Regions from separate parts of the Kosakonia sp. YIM B13571 genome, predicted to be linked through region 1. Evidence: predicted binding sites of a transcription regulator. Region 1 holds the regulator's gene; the other holds the start of a gene.
The links. The regulator Fur, encoded in region 1, represses iron uptake genes when iron is present. The targets are predictions, from matches to a motif close to ATAATAATGAGAACNACTATCAA.
Positions count from the first base shown of each region.

Region 2: the regulator Fur is predicted to act here: its motif matches at 1,968-1,990, upstream of sufA (Fe-S cluster assembly scaffold SufA).

Region 1 covers NZ_JBHZPL010000001.1:513,919-517,494, forward strand. The annotation lists gene ybfE (LexA regulated protein) at 112-393, shown strand; gene fldA (flavodoxin FldA) at 557-1,087, shown strand; gene fur (ferric iron uptake transcriptional regulator) at 1,379-1,825, shown strand; gene ACFX4O_RS02480 (beta-N-acetylhexosaminidase) at 1,941-3,576, opposite strand, start outside.
Region 2 covers NZ_JBHZPL010000002.1:142,802-146,377, reverse strand. The annotation lists gene sufC (Fe-S cluster assembly ATPase SufC) at 1-58, opposite strand, end outside; gene sufB (Fe-S cluster assembly protein SufB) at 76-1,563, opposite strand; gene sufA (Fe-S cluster assembly scaffold SufA) at 1,572-1,928, opposite strand; gene ACFX4O_RS05830 (Ecr family regulatory small membrane protein) at 2,374-2,562, shown strand; gene ACFX4O_RS05825 (alpha/beta fold hydrolase) at 2,731-3,522, shown strand.

The DNA of each region.
Region 1 (3,576 bases):
GTTTCAACGCGCCCGGTCGTTGGCGTGTCCGTTGTGCTGATGTATGATGGCGCGCTATTCAGCCCGGGCGTGCCGCCCGATTGCTTGTTTTTCCCGTAGTATGCTTAGACCATGGCTAAAGAACAAACGGACCGTACGACACTAGATCTGTTCGCGAATGAGCGTCGCCCGGGACGGCCGAAGACAAACCCGCTCTCGCGTGATGAACAGTTGCGCATCAACAAACGCAATCAGCTAAAACGCGATAAAGTTCGTGGGCTTAAGCGTGTCGAACTAAAACTCAATGTGGAAGCCGTCGATGCGTTAAACGAGCTGGCAGAAGCGCGTGATATGAGCCGCAGCGAGCTTATCGAAGAGATGCTGTTGGCACAGTTGAAGGCATTGCGCGGCTAGCGAATCCTCCGAAACCTCGTCGAAATAACACTTTCATGTGTCATACAGTGCAGTCCGACGCGATAGCAGTTTCCGCGCGCTTCCCTGTTCTGCTATGATTGCCCTTATCTGTGGGCGTAGCGCCACCACCATACTCATTAAGTTTCAAGAGGTTATTTTACTCATGGCAATTACAGGCATTTTCTTTGGCAGCGACACCGGTAACACCGAAAACATCGCGAAAATGATTCAGAGTCAGCTAGGTAAAGACGTTGCCGACGTCCATGACATTGCCAAGAGCAGCAAAGAAGATATCGAAGGGTATGACATTCTGTTGCTCGGCATTCCTACCTGGTACTATGGTGAAGCGCAGTGCGACTGGGATGACTTTTTCCCGACGCTGGAAGAGATCGACTTTAACGGTAAATTAGTGGCACTGTTCGGCTGTGGCGACCAGGAGGATTACGCGGAGTATTTCTGCGATGCGCTGGGTACCATTCGCGATATCATCGAACCGCGCGGCGCAACCATCGTCGGTCACTGGCCAACTGCGGGCTACCATTTTGAAGCCTCTAAAGGTCTCGCGGACGACGATCATTTTGTTGGCCTTGCGATTGACGAAGACCGTCAACCAGAGCTGACATCAGAGCGCGTACAGAAATGGGTAAAACAGGTGCGCGAAGAGCTGCATCTGGACGATATCATTAACGCCTGATTTTTTATGGCGTAATCTGTGGGTTACGCCGTATTAATAGATAAAAGCAATGGAAATAATTGCTACAAATTTTTAACTTTTTTCTCCATCGCTGTACAATAAGCCCTGCTAAACTGGGTGCCGTCGTAAAGGACTTTGCTGGCGACACCACGTTTTATAAGCTTACTTTACTTGAGGGCTTGCAGTTTTCATCCAGCCATGGCAGTTCTATAATGAGACGCATTACCCCAGGTGCATTCCTTATAACTTCCGCTAAGGAAGTGAATCGTATAGCAACAGGACAGATTCCGCATGACTGACAACAATACCGCATTAAAGAAGGCCGGCCTGAAAGTCACGCTTCCTCGGTTAAAAATCCTTGAAGTGCTTCAGGAACCGGATAACCATCATGTCAGTGCGGAAGATTTATACAAACGACTGATCGACATGGGCGAAGAGATCGGGCTGGCAACAGTTTACCGTGTACTGAACCAGTTTGACGACGCCGGGATTGTGACCCGTCATAACTTCGAAGGCGGCAAGTCCGTTTTTGAACTGACTCAGCAGCATCACCACGATCACCTAATCTGCCTCGATTGCGGCAAAGTGATTGAATTCAGTGATGACTCCATTGAAGCGCGTCAGCGTGAAATCGCCGCGAAACACGGCATTCGTCTGACTAACCACAGTCTTTACCTTTACGGTCACTGCGCCGAAGGCGACTGCCGCGAAGATGAACACGCGCACGACGCGAAATAACTGCTTTGAAACCCAAAAAGCCAGCCTGACGGTTGGCTTTTTTTTGCCTGCAATACCGGCACTGAAAGAAAAAACCCGGCAAGCTCGCGCCCCCGGGTTTAATCACTGCCTCAAATTACGCTTTTACGCTGTCGACACGACTAAAGCGTTTGCCGTCCGGGCTGGCAGTGCGCACCTGCACTTCCCCACTTACTTGCGGACGCGCTTTATCATCATAGCGCTGCCAGTGTTTGCCGCCGTCGGTTGAGAACTCAACCACCATGCCAGGGAAGCTGGTATTGGCTTCCAGTTTTCCACCCACCACACGCGCTCCTGGAACCGGTAAGCGGTAATGAACACCAGCCTTATCCAGTTTCGCCAGTTCGCGATGACCTAACAGGTTCGCAAAGCGTTGCCAGTCTCGCTCCAGCGCTTTCACATCCACCAGATGTGTCTCGCCGCCTTTATACTCACGTCCGGCTTTGTAATCCTGCTCCCAGCCCGCGCGGTGCCATGCGCGTTCAGCCACCGAAACCATTCGCGGATAGATCATGTACTCCATCTGATTATCGGTGCGCACCACTTCGCTCCACAACTGCGCGGAAAGGCCATACGCGCCCGGCCACAATTTGTCAGATTTCGCGCTAAACGGATTGCCATCACGATCAAGTGAGGTTTCCGCGTTCTGCGGCATGTTGTCCGGGGCAAAGCTGAAAATCTTACGTTCATCGCTAAAACGCGTGCCCCAGTAGTAGCCGCTTTCCGCCGGGTTTACTTCATTCGGGAAATCGAGATACACATAATCGGGGTTAGAGACCACAACGCGGAAGCCTTTGTTCGCCCAGTCATTCACCGAGTCAAAACCACCCCAGTAGAGCGTATCCCAGAAGTTAACATTGACATGATCGGTGGCAAACACTGATGCATCTTTGGCATCTTTCAAACCATCCTGCCACGCCTGCATTGTGCCGATACCGTGCGCTTTCACCAGCTTGCTGACTTCCACGCCGAAATAACTGGAGAGATGTTCAACATCGGCAACTTTGCCCTCTTTGATCATCGCCTGGCAGGCTTGCGATTTTGCCCACGGCTTATCCTGATTGCTCTGATCGATAATGCCTTTGCCCGCCTCCGGTTTTTTCTGATCCGTATAACCAGCGCCAAGATAGATGTTTTTCGCTTCGTCACCGCCAAAATGCCAGGTATTCAGCGGCAACCCGGCTTCTTTATGCATCTGTTGGATTTCGCCAATCACTTTGTCCACAAAGTTACGCGACGAATCAAGGCACGGATTGAGATAGCCGGTACGGTTATAGAACTGCACACCAGTGGTGTTCGAGGTATCAGTGGGATCCAGCAGGCGATATTGCTGCGCCTCTTTCTCTTTGCCCGCTTTCATCAGGCGCTCGTAACGCGCTTCCATTGAGATCACGGCGGCACGCGCATGAGCTGGCATATCGATTTCCGGGATCACTTCAATCTGTCGCGCTTTGGCATATTTGAGGATTTCGATGTAATCCGCACGGCTAAAGTGACCGCTGCCGTTGTTGTTGCTGTCCGGCCCGGAGCCCAGTTGTGGCAACAGGCACGTTTTCTCACTCAAATCATGACAACGCTTACTGCCGATATCGGTCAGTTCTGGCAGGCCGGGGATCTCAATGCGCCAGCCTTCATCATCCGTAAGATGGAAATGGAATTTGTTGAGTTTGTACGCCGACATCTGATCCAACAGGCGCAGCACCGCCGCTTTACTGTGGAAGTTGCGACCGACA
Region 2 (3,576 bases), on a different contig from region 1:
GGCCACGCAGGATCTCTTTATCTTCAACGCTTACCTGCAAGTCTTTAATACTTAACATTTCTTATCCTTTCATTCTTAACCGACGCTGTGTTCAAGGCTGATAGCCAGCAGTTTTTGTGCTTCAACGGCAAACTCCAGCGGCAGTTCAGAGAAGACGTCTTTACAGAAACCATTGACGATCATGGAAATGGCATCGTCTTCACTGATTCCGCGTTGCAGGCAGTAGAACAGTTGGTCTTCACCGATACGCGATGTTGTGGCTTCATGCTCAAGCTGCGCGCTGTTATTGCGGCACTCAACATACGGGAAGGTATGCGCGCCGCAATCTGGGCCAATCAGCATTGAGTCGCACTGCGTGAAGTTGCGGGCATTGGTCGCCGTCGGCATGATTTTCACCAGCCCGCGATAGCTGTTCTGGCTATGCCCGGCGGAGATCCCTTTCGAAATAATCGTCGATTTGGTGTTCTTCCCGATATGGATCATCTTGGTGCCGGTATCCGCCTGCTGATGCCCGCTGGTCAGCGCGACAGAGAAGAATTCACCGATCGAGTTATCACCGCGCAGAATACAGCTCGGGTATTTCCAGGTAATGGCGGAGCCCGTCTCAGACTGCGTCCACGACATCTTGCTGTTTTCGCCTTCACACAGCGCACGCTTGGTCACAAAGTTGAGGATCCCGCCGGTGTTGTTATCCCCCGGGAACCAGTTTTGCACCGTGGAGTATTTCACTTCCGCGTCTTTGTGGATGATGACTTCCACCACCGCTGCGTGCAGCTGATAGCTGTCGCGCACCGGTGCCGAACATCCTTCGATATAGCTGACGTAGCTCCCTTCATCCGCCACCAGAATGGTGCGCTCGAACTGGCCAGTTTTTTCTGCATTAATGCGGAAATAGGTCGACAGTTCCATCGGGCAACGCACGCCTTTCGGGATATAGATAAAAGTGCCATCTGAGGCAACGGCAGCGTTAAGCGCGGCGAAAAAGTTGTCGTTAGAAGGCACCACCGTTCCGAGGTATTTTTTTACCAGTTCCGGATGGTCATGAATCGCCTCACCGAACGAACAGAAGATGATGCCTTGCTCTGACAATTTTTCACGGTACGTCGTCGCCACGGAGACGGAGTCAAAAATGGCGTCGACCGCGACTTCTTTACCTTCGCGCACTGGTACGCCGAGTTGGTTAAAGGCCTCTTCAACTTCTTCCGTCAGCCAGGCATTTGAACCGGTCTGTTGCACTGCACCAGGCTGAGAGGCACAGGTGTCGTCGCAATTACCGCAAGAAGGCGCAGAGTAGTAACTGTAATCCTGGTAATCCAGTTTTTCGTAATGGGCTTTCAGCCAATGCGGTTCTTCCATCTCCTGCCATGCCCGGAAGGCATTCAGGCGAAACTCAAGCATCCATTCCGGCTCGTTGCGTTTCGCAGAAATGGCCCTCACGACATCTTCACTGATGCCTTTTGCCAGCTCGTCGGTGCTCAACCGGGTAAAAAAGCCCTCTTTATAATTGAGGTTGCCACCGGTCCAGGTTTTGACATCGTCAGTTGCTTCAGTATTACGAGACATAGTACCGCCTATACCCCGAAACTTTCGCCACAGCCGCATTCGTGCTGTGCTTTCGGGTTATGAAATTTGAAGATCTGATTTAAACCTTCGCGCACGTAATCTACTTCGGTGCCGTCAATAAACGGCATCGCTTGTAGCGGTACGTAAAGGCGTGCACCGTCAGATTCGTAAAGCAAATCGTCTTCGTTCGGCTCCGTCACGGTATCGAGTACATAACCAAAACCTGCGCAACCGGTCTGCTTGATACCAAGCCGCACGCCGAGCACACCAGCCTGCTTACTGGCTAACGCACGGATGTGTTCTGCGGCAGCGGGCGTCATGCTTAGCCCCCGCCACGTAAAATCTTGCGGATTAAATGATTCCATCGTTTACCTCACATCATCAGATCAAAGGCTCATAATGCTATGTTAGTGATAATGATTATCACTTCAACCTCTTTTCCGAAGGGTTATTACCCACAAGCCCTTTTTTTCGGCACATGCTATAAGCATAGACTCTGTGCAAGGGCTTTACAGGCAAGTGAAAATTTGTTTAATAAATTGATAAATAATGACTTTAGAAGGTACAACGGTGGGTAAACGGTGAAAAAGAAAAGATGCATAGCTAATACCTATTATTGAGATAGGATTTTGGAATTTTTTAATGCGAAAAGTGACTCGCTTATCAAACCATTATCTTTTCGCAAAACGGCGTCCTAACGGCGCAGCCCCACTTCAGCGCTTTGTGCTTTAAAATTAATCTCCAGTGATATCAATAGCCCGCACGTCGCTGACAAAATAGTCATAGTAAAAAGTTGAACCGGATGCTGGAATGAGTGTCCGAAAACGAGAATTTCTTACCACATTTGAGCATGTTATGGATAAAACGGCGTTGATTTTGCTGCTGCTCGCGGTGGTGGTTTTGGTGGTGGGTTTATGGTCAATATTCAGCGAAACGCTGTGGCTGGTTGTGAGTTTCCTGGAAACGTTGCTTTACCCAACTATCTCCACGCCGGGGTGACATTATGACGTTGAGCTGTTCTGGTCGCTATAGCAAAAATAGCATTGGGATAAGAAAAAACGTTCGAAAAGAGAAGATTAACCTTTTCATTTCTGAAATGAAGTCAGTAAATGTTCAGTTTTTGAAAATGTGCTCACGTCGTTGAGCCATCAAACAAGGAGAGTATTGATGAATGCAAAACCAATGATGTCTTTTTTAGATAGCGGAACGGGTTTTCCCGTGCTGTTGGGCCATAGCTATTTGTTTGATAAATCGATGTGGTTGCCGCAAATGGAAATGCTCAGCCAACACTTTCGTGTGATAGCGCCAGATTTGTGGGGTCATGGTGATTCTCCCGCGTTGCCCGGCACGCCCTCTTCTTTGACCGATATTGCCGCAGACCATTTAGCCTTAATGGACTCGCTCAATATCGACCAGTTTGCCGTGGTCGGCTTGTCGGTTGGTGGAATGTGGGGAGCAGAACTCGCTGCCGCCGCACCGGCACGGGTTAAGGCTATGATGTTATTTGATACCTTTATTGGCGATGAAACCGATCTGGCGCGTGAGCGCTACTTCGCGATGCTCAACGCCATCGATGCAACGGGCACCATTCCCCCTGCGTTACTCGACTATATTGTCGGCCAATTCTATTCGCAGTTCGCCTTGCCTGCAGACGTTCAGCAGCTCACCGCTTACCTTTCCTCCCTTTCTGCAGAGCAGTTACGCAGCAGTATTGTGCCGCTCGGTAAATTGATTTTCGGCCGACCGGATCGTATGGCCATTCTGGATTCTGTAACATGCCCGGCGCATGTGGCAACTGGCGAGCTGGATCTGCCGCGCCCGCCAGTGGAAGGGCGGCAGATGGCAGAAGCATTAGACTGTGAATTCACTCTGATTCCGAATGCGGCGCATATCAGTAACAGAGAGAACCCTGAATGTGTTTCGCAGTTGATTGTCGATTTTCTGAAACAACATTGCTGATCCTTCATCACATTGCCAAAGTCGGACAATGAGCACATCCGGCGATAGTATATT